DNA from 4 places in the Enterobacter sp. JH25 genome. Region 3 is predicted to be linked to each of the others. Evidence: predicted binding sites of a transcription regulator. Region 3 holds the regulator's gene; each other region holds the start of a gene.
What was found. The regulator PurR, encoded in region 3, represses purine synthesis genes. The targets are predictions, from matches to a motif close to CANGCAAACGTTTGCNTG.
Positions count from the first base shown of each region.

Region 1: purT (formate-dependent phosphoribosylglycinamide formyltransferase) is a predicted target of PurR. The motif match lies at 1,702-1,719, and genes of this name have one in related genera.
Region 2: L2Y28_RS04700 (nucleoside-specific channel-forming protein Tsx) is a predicted target of PurR. The motif match lies at 2,096-2,113, and genes of this name have one in related genera.
Region 4: gltS (sodium/glutamate symporter) is a predicted target of PurR. The motif match lies at 1,294-1,311, and genes of this name have one in related genera.

Region 1 covers NZ_CP091319.1:2,692,010-2,695,121, reverse strand. Annotated here, with positions in the region: gene L2Y28_RS12960 (hypothetical protein) at 1-428, shown strand, start outside; gene purT (formate-dependent phosphoribosylglycinamide formyltransferase) at 490-1,668, opposite strand; gene L2Y28_RS12950 (tellurite resistance TerB family protein) at 1,840-2,490, shown strand; gene ptrB (oligopeptidase B) at 2,566-3,112, shown strand, end outside.
Region 2 covers NZ_CP091319.1:990,657-993,768, forward strand. Annotated here, with positions in the region: gene secF (protein translocase subunit SecF) at 1-803, shown strand, start outside; partial or broken gene L2Y28_RS04695 (DNA-binding transcriptional regulator) at 874-984, shown strand; gene L2Y28_RS04700 (nucleoside-specific channel-forming protein Tsx) at 1,073-1,957, opposite strand; gene L2Y28_RS04705 (DUF3251 domain-containing protein) at 2,226-2,765, opposite strand; gene nrdR (transcriptional regulator NrdR) at 2,918-3,112, shown strand, end outside.
Region 3 covers NZ_CP091319.1:1,898,664-1,901,775, forward strand. Annotated here, with positions in the region: gene punR (DNA-binding transcriptional activator PunR) at 15-926, shown strand; gene purR (HTH-type transcriptional repressor PurR) at 942-1,967, opposite strand; gene L2Y28_RS09075 (YnhF family membrane protein) at 2,265-2,354, shown strand; gene L2Y28_RS09080 (MFS transporter) at 2,515-3,112, shown strand, end outside.
Region 4 covers NZ_CP091319.1:105,011-108,122, forward strand. Annotated here, with positions in the region: gene xanP (xanthine/proton symporter XanP) at 1-1,242, opposite strand, end outside; gene gltS (sodium/glutamate symporter) at 1,468-2,670, shown strand; gene recG (ATP-dependent DNA helicase RecG) at 2,674-3,112, opposite strand, start outside.

The DNA.
Region 1 (3,112 bases), 790 kb from region 3:
TCACGGTGGAACGGCTGGATATCGATGCCTCTCTGGGCGCAAAGAGTGCCGGGTATCGGTGGCTGGCTCTGGCATTTGCGGCGGATGCGGTAAAATATGCCCAGGGGGAGCAACTGGTAGCTTATTCAGACAAAAACAAATTTTGTATTACTGCGCTTTCCTCCATGAAGACAGCTATCCCAAAAAAACTTACCTGGTGTAACTGGAGTAATCCCCTTTATCCTGCGGGGATGGCGGCTTTATTCTGCGTGTTATCCCTCATTGCCTATCGTATCAGTTTCCTGGCGCAAAACGATCCGCCAGCAATCTGGGAACTGATTGCGAGCATAATCATTCCCTTCGTTATTTTTATAGGCCTCGGTAGTTTTGTTTTCATCTCGAAAACGAATGAAGCCCACGAGGACATGGAATACGAATGGAAGCGATAGAAACGAAACAACGTTAATCATGCTATGTGGCTGGTCGCTTACTTGACCAGCCTTTAGTTATTTACCCTGTCACTTTCACCGCAGTGGCCGCTTTTTTCGCTCTCGCGACGGCTTCGTCCACGTTTTCCCCGGTCGCTAATGCCACGCCCAGACGACGGCTTCCGTCGATCTCCGGTTTGCCGAACAGCCGAACCTGCAAGCCTGCGCCTACCGCACCTTCGACGTTATCAAAGGTGACATTCTGGCTGGTCAGCTGCGGCAGGATCACCGCCGAGGCTGCCGGGCCGTACTGACGGATGCCGCCAACCGGCAGGCCGAGGAAAGCACGTACGTGCAGCGCGAACTCAGAGAGATCCTGCGAAATCAGCGTGACCATCCCGGTATCGTGCGGGCGAGGGGAGACTTCACTGAAGATCACCTCGTCGCCGCAAACAAACAATTCCACGCCGAACAGGCCGTAGCCGCCCAGCGCCAGCACCGTTTTGCGGGCGATCTCCTGCGCGCGTGCCAGCGCCAGCGCGCTCATTCGCTGCGGCTGCCAGGATTCGCGATAATCGCCGTCTTCCTGGCGATGACCAATCGGGTCGCAGAAATAAACACCGTCCACGGCGCTGACGGTGAGCAGGGTAATTTCAAAATCAAACTTCACCACGCCTTCTACGATGACGCGCCCGGCACCGGCACGGCCGCCCTGCTGGGCATAGTCCCAGGCTTTGTCCAGCGTGCTGCTGTCGCGGATAAAGCTCTGCCCTTTGCCGGAGGAGCTCATTACCGGCTTAATGATGCACGGGTAGCCAATCTCCTCTACGGCCTGGAGAAACGCAGCTTTATCCCCGGCAAAACGGTAGCTGGAGGTCGGGAGCTGTAATTCTTCTGCCGCCAGGCGACGAATGCCTTCCCGGTTCATGGTCAGTTTTGCCGCTGTGGCACAGGGCACCACGCGCTGGCCTTCCTGTTCAAGGGCAACCAACATCTCAGTGGCAATGGCCTCAATTTCAGGTACCACGAAATCCGGTTTTTCGTCGGCAATTAACGCCCGCAGGGCATTACCGTCAAGCATATCGATGACGTGCGAGCGATGCGCGACGTGCATGGCGGGCGCATTCGCATAACGGTCCACCGCAATCACTTCCACACCCAAACGCTGGCATTCAATGGCCACTTCTTTACCCAGTTCACCCGATCCCAACAGCATAACGCGCGTCGCGGCAGGACGCAGCGCGGTTCCTAAACGAGTCATAAAAATCCCCCTGAAAAAGATGCGGGCAGTATAAACGAAAACGTTTGCGTCTGTCTTGTATGGGGATAACCGGACACGGGGGAAATTTGCGCTTCTTTAGCACTGACAGACATTTCCTGACACCCGCTCGCTTAGGCTGTGAAGGTTACGCACTGTTACGTGAGGAAAAATATGTCAGGCTGGATGAATCAACTGCAATCCCTGTTGGGACAAAAAGGCTCGTCGTCCGGCGAGCAGGGTCTGAGCAAGCTGCTTGTGCCGGGTGCGCTCGGCGGGCTGGCCGGTTTGCTGGTTGCCAATAAATCATCGCGGAAACTGCTTACCAAATACGGTACCGGCGCGCTGCTGGCGGGCGGAGGGGCTATTGCAGGCTCCGTCTTATGGAACAAATACAAAGACAAGGTGCGCAACGCGCATCAGGATGAACCGCAGTACGGGAAGCAGGTTTCGCCGTTAGATTTACGCACCGAGCGTCTGATCCTCGCCCTGGTCTTTGCAGCCAAGAGCGACGGGCATATTGATGCCAGTGAACGTGCCGCAATTGAACAGCAGATGCGGGAAGCGGGCGTTGAGGAGCAGGGCAGGGCGCTGGTGGCGCAGGCCATCGAACAGCCGCTCGATCCGCAGCGTCTGGCGCAAAGCGTGAAAAACGAAGAAGAGGCGCTGGAACTCTATTTTCTGAGCTGTGCTGCCATCGATATCGATCACTTTATGGAGCGCAGCTACCTGAACGCCCTGGGTGATGCGCTGAAGATCCCACAGGACGTTCGTGAGGGAATTGAGCAGGATATTCAGCAGCAGAAGCAGACCCTCGCGGGCTAGAAGGCCATGTTTCGCTTGCATCATACGCGTGTTTTGCCAACCTTATAGGATGTAAAACGAAAAAGTAAGAATGCCATGCCTCCAAAAGCCCGACGTACTCCTTATGCGATCACCACGCATGGCGATACGCGTATCGATAACTACTACTGGCTGCGGGACGATTCTCGTTCCCGGCCAGAGGTGCTCGACTATCTGCACGAGGAAAACGACTATGGCCGCCAGGTCATGGCCAGCCAGCAGGCGCTTCAGGATCAGCTCCTGAACGAAATGGTGCAGCGTATCCCCCAGCGTGATGTCTCTGCCCCGTGGTGCAAAAACGGTTATCGCTATCGCCATATTTATGAGCCGGGAAACGAATATCCCATCTACCAGCGCCAGTCTGTGCTAAGCGCCGAGTGGGACGAATGGGAGATCCTGCTGGATGCTAACAAACGTGCTGCCCACAGTGAGTTTTATACGCTGGGCGGCATGTCCATTTCCCCCGATAACGCCATTATGGCGCTGGCTGAGGATTACCTCTCCCGCCGCCAGTACGGTTTGCGTTTCCGCAATCTTGAAACGGGAAACTGGTATCCCGAAATGCTGGATAATGTCTCCCCCGATTTCGTCTGGGGTAACGATT
Region 2 (3,112 bases), 910 kb from region 3:
TGATCGAAATTACCCTGGAAAAACCAGTCGATATGGACCAGATGCGTGAGTCTCTGCAAAAAGCGGGCTTTGAAGAGCCGTTGCTACAGAACTTCGGCAGCAGCCGCGACATCATGGTGCGTATGCCGCCGGTACACGATGCCAACGGCAGCCAGGAGCTGGGCAGCAAGGTCGTTCAGGTTATTAACGAAACGACCAGCCAGGATGCAACGGTTAAGCGTATTGAGTTTGTCGGCCCGAGCGTTGGTGCTGACCTGGCGCAGACCGGTGCGATGGCGCTGCTGGTGGCGCTGATCTCGATTCTGATTTACGTCGGTTTCCGCTTTGAGTGGCGACTGGCGGCAGGCGTGGTTATCGCTCTGGCGCACGACGTGGTGATCACCATGGGCATACTGTCTCTCTTCCACATTGAGATTGACCTGACGATTGTGGCATCCCTGATGTCCGTTATCGGTTACTCACTGAACGACAGTATCGTGGTATCTGACCGTATTCGTGAAAACTTCCGTAAGATCCGTCGCGGCACGCCGTACGAAATCTTTAACGTGTCGTTGACCCAGACGCTGCACCGTACGTTGATCACCTCCGGCACCACCCTGATGGTGATCCTGATGCTGTTCCTGTTCGGTGGCCCGGTGCTGGAAGGCTTCTCGCTGACCATGCTGATCGGTGTGTCTATCGGTACGGCCTCGTCTATCTACGTCGCGTCCGCGCTGGCGCTGAAGCTGGGCATGAAGCGCGAGCATCTGATCCAGCAGAAAGTCGAGAAAGAAGGGGCGGATCAGCCGTCCATTCTGCCGTAAGAGTCTTATGCGGTATCGAAATCCCGGCCTGCTGGCCGGGATTTTTTTTGTCTATTCCTGACAGTATGCATATCGCTGCTTCCGGCTCGACAGGTGCCTCAATATTGTGCAGACGGAGAGACGCTTTAGCGAAAGTGCGGACAGAGCTCTGGCAGATTTTTTGCGGAAGGTGAAGCAGTAAAAAGCCGGGTGGCGGCTACGCCTTACCCGGCCTACATTCGGATCGTAGGCCCGGCAAGCGCAGCGCCGCCGGGCGAAGTCCGCACAGGTTAGAAGTTGTAACCCACGACCAGGTAACCACCCCAACCGGTAGAGCGAACGCTGAAGTCGCCGTTGCCGAAGTTCAGGCTGGCGTCGTCGTTCCACTGGCCACCGTTGTGCCAGTAACGCGCAACAACAGAGTAGTGCCAGTGATCGTAGTTCAGCGCCAGGATGTGGCTGGAGGCGATGGAGTTACTGGTACGAGCATGCTTCCCGTTGTTGTCATAGAAGTTATCGTCGCCCAGGTCTGAACCCCAGTCAAAGTTGGTGAAGCCGATATAGCTCAGGTTACCGCCCCACAGCTGAGTGATTGGCACAAAGTATTTCACTTTGAAACGGTAGCCATCCCACTCGTTCTCATTTGATGCGCCATAGTTCTGCCACTGGTATTTCGCATACACGTTCAGTGACAGGCTCATTGGCAGGCCGGTTTCGATGTCAGTACCCAGACCCATATACCAGGTGCTCTGTTCCTGAGAATCGTTGCGACCCATGTCATAGATGTAGTTGTTCGCGAAGTACCACTCTTTGAACGGACCAAACGCCAGGCTGGTTCCGGTCAGTTTGTCGATAGAGAAACGCGGTTCGATTTCCATGAACAGCGGGGAGCCATTGTTCCAGATACCTTTCGCATCGGAGTTACCGCCGAAGAATACCGGCAGATCGACGTAGCCGTAGAAATCAAACCAGTCTTTCTTGGCAAACGCTTCGTATTCCAGGTAGGTATCGTTGCGGATCTGCGGCCCGAAACGGGTGTGGTAGCTGCCTACCACGTTAACGCTCTGGTGCCACCAGTCGGAGAGATATTGTGGTTTGTCGTTTTCCGCTGCGTTAACAGTGAAAGAGGAGGACAGTGCCAGCACGGCGCCAGCTGCGAGTAATGTTTTTTTCATAATCATGCCACTGATTGAAATTCCCTTCCGGGAGTGAAAAATGCGCGAATTGCGTTTCTAAATATTTCGTGTTTCTGCGGAGCCTATTATAGGAATCCTTGCTCACAAAAATATGTGTTGTTTCACATATCTCTCACATACGTAATCGATTGCGTTCACGTTTGCGTACTTTAAACGGCCGGGATTGTAGCGGCAATCATTTATGTTGCCAATCCATACGAAATGTAAATGTTAGCGGAGTGACATTTCACTCCGCTAAAAGGGCGGGTTATTGCGCGGCAGGTTGAATGTCGTGAATGCGGATAAAGCCCAACTGTTCTGGCGTCAGTCCGCTCAGCTGGAGCGGGATATCAACATCGCTCGGTGCCAGCGTGCTGGCGGGGGCGGTGAAGAGCTGATTCTTCACATTCACCTCCTGATAGCTCTCCGTGGTGCCCTGAATCTGGCCCCACTCTACGGTGCCGCTGAAGGCGGGAAGCGGATCGTTGGATTCACCCTGAATGCGTAATGTTGCGCGCGTACCATCGGCATTCGCTGCAACATTCACCAGAGACATCCTTAGCGTGCCAATCTGGCTGTTCAGACGCGCGGGCGTGTTTGCGCCCGGCAATAAATAAACGCCATTGCTGGATTTGGCATTCAGCGCGTTCTGCTGGGTGATCTTCACGGTTTCTTTATTAAGTTTGTCCATCGCCACATTGAGCGTATTCACGCTTTGTTTCATCTCGCGAACTTCACTTTGCTGTGCGCAGGCGCTGAGCGTGAACAGGCTCCCAACCAGCACTATTTTCAGGTAACGTCTTGTCATTGCGTTTAATTCCTTGAAATCACACATTGCTGCAATGGTAGACAGGATAGTGGCGTCAGGCATAGATCCTTTGTCTCAAAAAGCTCTTCCTTTGTTGTCGGGCCAGTTCAGGGTAAAATAGAAATCAGTTAACCAGATAACAGGGACATCGTATGCATTGCCCATTTTGCTCCGCTGTGGATACCAAAGTCATCGACTCACGTCTTGTAGGCGAAGGGTCTTCCGTGCGTCGTCGTCGGCAGTGTCTGGTGTGCAACGAGCGTTTTACCACCTTCGAGGTGGCAGAGCTGGTAATGCCGCGCGTGGTAAAAAGTAACGATGTGCGCGAACCGTTCAATGAAGAAAAA
Region 3 (3,112 bases):
TTTGCAGGCTAAAGATGTGGTCAGATTATTCCCTTGAAGTGGTTGATGCCGTGGCGCGTAACGGCAGCTTTACCGGTGCCGCCCAGGAGTTGCACCGCGTTCCCTCGGCTATCAGCTATACGGTGCGCCAGCTGGAAGCGTGGCTGGCAGTCCCGCTGTTCGAGCGGCGTCATCGCGACGTGGAGCTCACGCCTGCCGGCGCGTGGTTTTTGAAGGAAGGTCGGTCTGTTATCAAAAAAATGCAGATCACCCGTGAGCAGTGCCAGCAGATCGCCAACGGCTGGCGCGGGCATCTCGCTATCGCGGTGGATAACATCGTTAAGCCGGAGCGGACCCGGCAGATGATCGTCGATTTCTATCGTCATTTTTCCGACGTCGAACTGCGTGTGTCGCAGGAAGTGTTCAACGGCGTATGGGATGCGCTGGCGGACGGCAGGGCGGAGATGGCGATTGGTGCAACCCAGGCGATCCCGGTTGGCGGGCGCTACGCGTTTCGCGACATGGGCATGCTGAGCTGGACCTGCGTGGTCGCGCGCGATCACCCGCTGGCGGCGCTGGACGGGCCGCTGAGTGATGACACCTTACGCAACTGGCCCTCGCTGGTGCTGGAAGATACCTCCCGCTCGCTGCCCAAGCGCATTACCTGGCTGCTGGATAATCAGCGCCGCGTGGTTGCGCCGGACTGGGAGTCGTCAGCCACCTGTCTGAGCGCGGGGCTGTGCGTTGGCATGGTGCCGGTGCATTTTGCGCGCCCGCGCATCGACGCGGGAGAGTGGGTGGCTCTGACGCTGGAAAACCCTTTCCCGGATGCTGCATGCTGTCTGACGTGGCAGCAAAACGACGTCTCGCCCGCCATGGCCTGGCTGCTGGATTATCTGGGAGACAGCGAAACGCTGAACCGGGAGTGGTTGCGGGGACCAGCGTAGCTGGCCCCGTAGAGATTAACGTCGGTAGTCGCGGAACGGACCGTCGGCAACGGAACGGCGTTCAATCAGGCGCGGGTGGACTTCAATGGACTGGGACTGTTCTCGCTTGTTGACGATCCTGTCCATCAGCATATTGAAGGCCGTTTCACCCAGCGAATCTTTCGGCTGGTGAATGGTGGTCAGCGCCGGGGTAAAGAAACGGGCGTTGCGCACGTTGTCATAGCCGATCACCGAGATGTCCTGCGGAACGCGCAGGCCGAGTTCATCCGCCGCGCAGAGCGCGCCCATTGCCATGATATCGCCGCCGCAGAACACAGCGGTAGGGCGATGCGGCTGGGAGACGATCTGCTGCATGGCGCGATAGCCCGACTCCGGCTCGAAATCGCCCTGGACAATCCAGTTTTCTGGCACGGTAATCAGCGCCTCTTCCATCGCTTTCATGAAACCGGCCAGACGGCCAGCACCGGTGTTACGCTCCAGCGGGCCCGGGATCACGCCAATTTCACGATGCCCGCGTTCTACCAGATAACGCCCGGCCATGTAGCCGCCTTCAAAGGCGTTATCAATAACAGAGTCGGTGAAGTCTGCGCGCGCCTCGCCCCAGTCCATCACTACCATCGGAATGTGGCGATACTCTTCCAGCATGGAAAGCACCGACTCAGGGTATTCAGAACACATGACCAGCAGGCCGTCGACGCGCTTTTGCGCCATCATCGACAGGTAAGCGCGCTGTTTTTCAATGTTGTTCCACGCGTTGCCCAGAATCAGGGTATAGCCTTTCTGAAAGCAGTTTTTTTCAACGGCTTCGATGATTTCAGCAAAGTAAGCCGCTTCACTGCTGGTGGCCAGCAGGCCAATCGATTTGGTGTGATTAACCTTCAGGCTACGGGCGACCGCACTTGGCGAGTAGTGCAGTTCTTTGATTGCCGCCCAAACGGCATTACGCGTCTCTTCTGCGACGAAACGCGTTTTGTTAATAACATGTGATACGGTTGTAGTGGAAACGTTTGCGCGTTTTGCTACGTCTTTAATTGTTGCCATTAAATGTCACTCCAGACCATATCCTAAGCTCCTGAAAAAATTGAAGGTAAACGTTTGCCTTCTCTCACCCTTATTACGCAAACATGAGTTGCGACACGCCGGGAAAACGACACAGGACGTCAGGAGGGGGTCAGTGGCCGGTACGCTAATAAATTTAGCGTGGAATTTTGTCCTATCTTGATGAAAAGGGGAAGAGGTAAAGTGGATATCCGTTTAAATCCTGGAAGATTTTTGACCTGAACTGTGTAAAAATGAGCAAGCTCACTTTTCGTAGGGTGAATAAAAGGAGAAAAATTGATGAGTACCGATCTGAAGTTTTCGCTGTTTACCACCATTGTTGTTCTTGCCCTGATTGTTGCGGGTGGTTTAACCGCTGCGCTGCACTGATTTAGGTGGAGGGAGAGTCTTCTCCCTCCCTTGCCGCTATTGTTACCTCTCCGGCAAAAATCTTTTGCCAAAATGTTAACTTCTCATTTTTTGTGATTGATGTCATGCTTTTGCCTTCTTAGTCTGTGCCGGGTAACGGCACGGTATCCGGAGTCTTTTCATGAAAATCAATTTTCCCCTGCTGGCCCTGGCGATTGGCGCCTTTGGGATTGGCACCACTGAATTCTCCCCGATGGGGTTATTGCCTGTTATCGCCCGGGGTGTGGACGTCTCTATCCCTGCGGCCGGTATGTTGATTAGCGCCTATGCGATCGGCGTGATGGTGGGCGCACCGCTGATGACGCTGCTGCTTTCGCACCGCGCGCGACGCAATGCGCTGATTTTCCTGATGGCAATTTTTACTCTCGGAAATGTGCTTTCCGCGATTTCGCCGGATTACACCACGCTGATGCTTTCCCGTATTCTGACCAGCCTGAACCACGGCGCTTTCTTCGGGCTGGGCTCGGTTGTTGCCGCAAGCGTAGTGCCAAAACATAAGCAGGCCAGCGCGGTAGCCACTATGTTTATGGGCCTCACCATCGCTAATATCGGCGGCGTTCCCGCTGCCACCTGGCTCGGAGAAGCCATCGGCTGGCGTATGTCTTTCCTCGCAACCGCCGGACTGGGCGTGGTCGCGATGGTCGCGCTGTTCTTCTCGCTGCCGAAAGGAAGTGCGGGAGAACGTCCGGAAGTACGTAAAGAGCTGGCGGTGCTGATGC
Region 4 (3,112 bases), 1.8 Mb from region 3:
CAGCGCAATAATCATGATTGCGCGGCGGTTCAGCGGCTCGCGGGAGACGATACGCACGCCGGAGGCCGCGATGGTACCGAACATGACCAGCGTCGCGCCGCCCAGGACCGGCTCAGGGATGTGCTGCACAAACCCGCTTACCGCCGGGAACAGGCCGAGGACCACCAGCATCAGCGCCACCACGAAGCCCACGTAGCGGCTGGCCACGCCGGTCAACTGGATCACGCCATTGTTCTGGCCGAAGCAGGAGTTCGGGAATGTGTTGAACACCGCCGAGACAAACGAGTTCAGTCCGTTCGCCAGCACGCCGCCTTTCAGACGTTTCATGTACAGCGGGCCGGAGACCGGCTGCTCGGACACGTCGGAGGTGGCAGTGATATCGCCAATGGTTTCCAGCGAGGTGATCATAAAGACCAGCATCAGTGGCAGGAGCAGACTCCAGTCAATGCCCAGGCCGTAGTAGAGCGGCGTTGGCACGGTAATCAACGCGCTGTTGGTTGGGGTGGTGTTTTCCGGCAGCATGCCCAGCGCCCACGCCAGCAGGTAACCGGCCGCCATGGCGATCACCAGCGAAGCCACGCGCAGGTACGGGTTACGCTGGCGGTTAAGCAGAATAATGATCGCCAGCACCACGCCTGCCAGCAGCAGGTTTTTCGGCGCGCCGAAGGTATGGTCGCTCATTGCCGCGTAGCCGCCCCCGATGGAGGTCAGACCCACCTGAATCAGCGACAGGCCGATAATCATCACCACCACGCCGGAGACCAGCGGGGTGATCACCCGGCGCGCAAGGTGCAGAACGCGGGAGATTATCATCTCTGTGCAGCTTGCCAGCATCAGGGTGCCGAATAGCGCCGCCATCATCGTCGGGACATCTGCGCCGCCGGTTTTCAGTGCCGTACCGCCCATGATCAGCGGCGCCACAAAGTTAAAGCTGGTGCCCTGAATCGACAGCAACCCCGAACCCACCGGACCCCAGGCTTTAATTTGAATGATGGAGGCTACACCGGAAGCGAACAGAGACATACTGATGATGTGTTGCGTATCCTGCGCCGGTAACCCCAGCGCCTGACAAATCAGCAGAGCCGGCGTGATGACCGCAACGAACATCGCCAGCAGATGCTGGCAGGCGGCAAACAGGGTTTGAGGCAGCGGGGGACGATCTTCAAGGCGGTAAATCAGTTCACTGTTTTGCTTCTGCGCAATCGGTTGCGCATCAGCAGACTCCAGAGTGTTAACAGACATCGGCGGCAATCCCACGGTGGAAAAGCGGGCATTTTAGCTGACCACCTGGTAAAAGCAAACGATTGCCGGCAAAAAAAAGAGAGAAAATCTGCCGGTGTGAGCAGGTTTTCTACAACGAACAGGAAAAAAAAATTACACTTTTCGCGCCGGCGGCTCATGACGAGCATCACCCGGCCCAGGATAACGCCGCGTGTGTATGGAACACGCGCATAACAGGAGCCTTTTATGATTCATCTCGATACGTTGTCGACCCTTGTTGCCGCAACGCTGGTTCTTCTGCTTGGTCGCAAGCTGGTACACAGTGTTTCCTTTCTGAAAAAGTACACCATTCCTGAACCTGTCGCCGGTGGATTGCTGGTGGCGCTTGCCCTGCTGGTGCTGAAAAAAAGCATGGGCTGGGAAATTGATTTTGATATGTCCCTGAAAGATCCGTTGATGCTGGCCTTCTTTGCCACTATCGGCCTGAACGCTAACCTCGCAAGCCTGCGTTCAGGCGGCAAGGTGCTGGGCGTGTTTCTGATTGTTGTGGTGGGCCTGCTGCTGATGCAAAACGCCATCGGCATCGGTATGGCGTCGCTGCTGGGGTTGGATCCGCTGATGGGTCTGCTGGCGGGGTCGATTACCCTGTCAGGTGGTCACGGAACGGGCGCGGCGTGGAGCAAGCTGTTCATCGAACGCTATGGCTTTGAAAACGCAACGGAAGTGGCTATGGCCTGCGCGACCTTTGGCCTGGTGCTTGGCGGGCTGATTGGCGGCCCGGTGGCGCGCTATCTGGTGAAACATTCCACTACGCCGGAAGGCAGACCAGACGATGAAATGGTGCCGACCGCGTTCGAAAAACCGGACGTTGGTCGCAGCATCACCTCGCTGGTGATGATTGAAACCATCGCCATGATTGCCATCTGCCTCACCGTGGGCAAAATCGTTGCGCAATGGCTGGCGGGAACGGCTTTCGAACTGCCAACCTTTGTCTGCGTGCTGTTTATCGGGGTGATCCTGAGCAACGGTCTGGCGCAGATGGGCTTCTACCGCGTCTTCGAACGCGCGGTGTCCGTGCTGGGGAACGTCAGCCTGTCGCTGTTCCTGGCGATGGCGCTGATGAGCCTCAAGCTGTGGGAACTGGCCTCGCTGGCGCTGCCGATGGTGGCGATCCTGGTGGTACAGGCCGTGTTTATGGCGCTGTATGCCATCTTTGTTACCTGGCGCATGATGGGCAAAAACTATGATGCGGCGGTACTGGCTGCGGGTCACTGTGGATTTGGTCTGGGAGCGACACCAACGGCCATCGCGAATATGCAGGCGATCACCGAACGGTTCGGCCCGTCGCACATGGCGTTTCTGGTGGTGCCGATGGTGGGCGCATTCTTCATTGATATCGTCAACGCGCTGGTCATTAAGCTCTACCTGATGCTGCCGATGTTTGGCTGACCGTCAGGCGTTGGAATACCGCTCGGTTTCCGGCATCCAGCGTTCAATTAACGCTGCCGCCTGTTCGGGGTAGCGTTCATGAATATGACGCGCAAGGCGTTGTACTTCGGGGATCATGGCCTGATCGCGCAGCAAATCCGCCACTTTAAATTCGGCGTTACCCGTCTGACGTGTGCCCAGCAGTTCACCCGGGCCGCGGATCTCCAGATCTTTTTGCGCAATGACGAAGCCGTCATTGCTGTCGCGTAATACCTGCAAACGCATCTGCGCGGTTTTCGACAGCGGGGCTTTGTAGAGCAGCACGCAGTGAGAGGCGATCGCGCCACGGCCCACGCGGCCTCGTAGCTGGTGGAGCTGCGCCAGGCCCAGACGCTCCGGGTTCTCAATAATCATCAGGCTGGAGTTCGGCACATCCACGCCCACTTCGATAACCGTGGTCGCA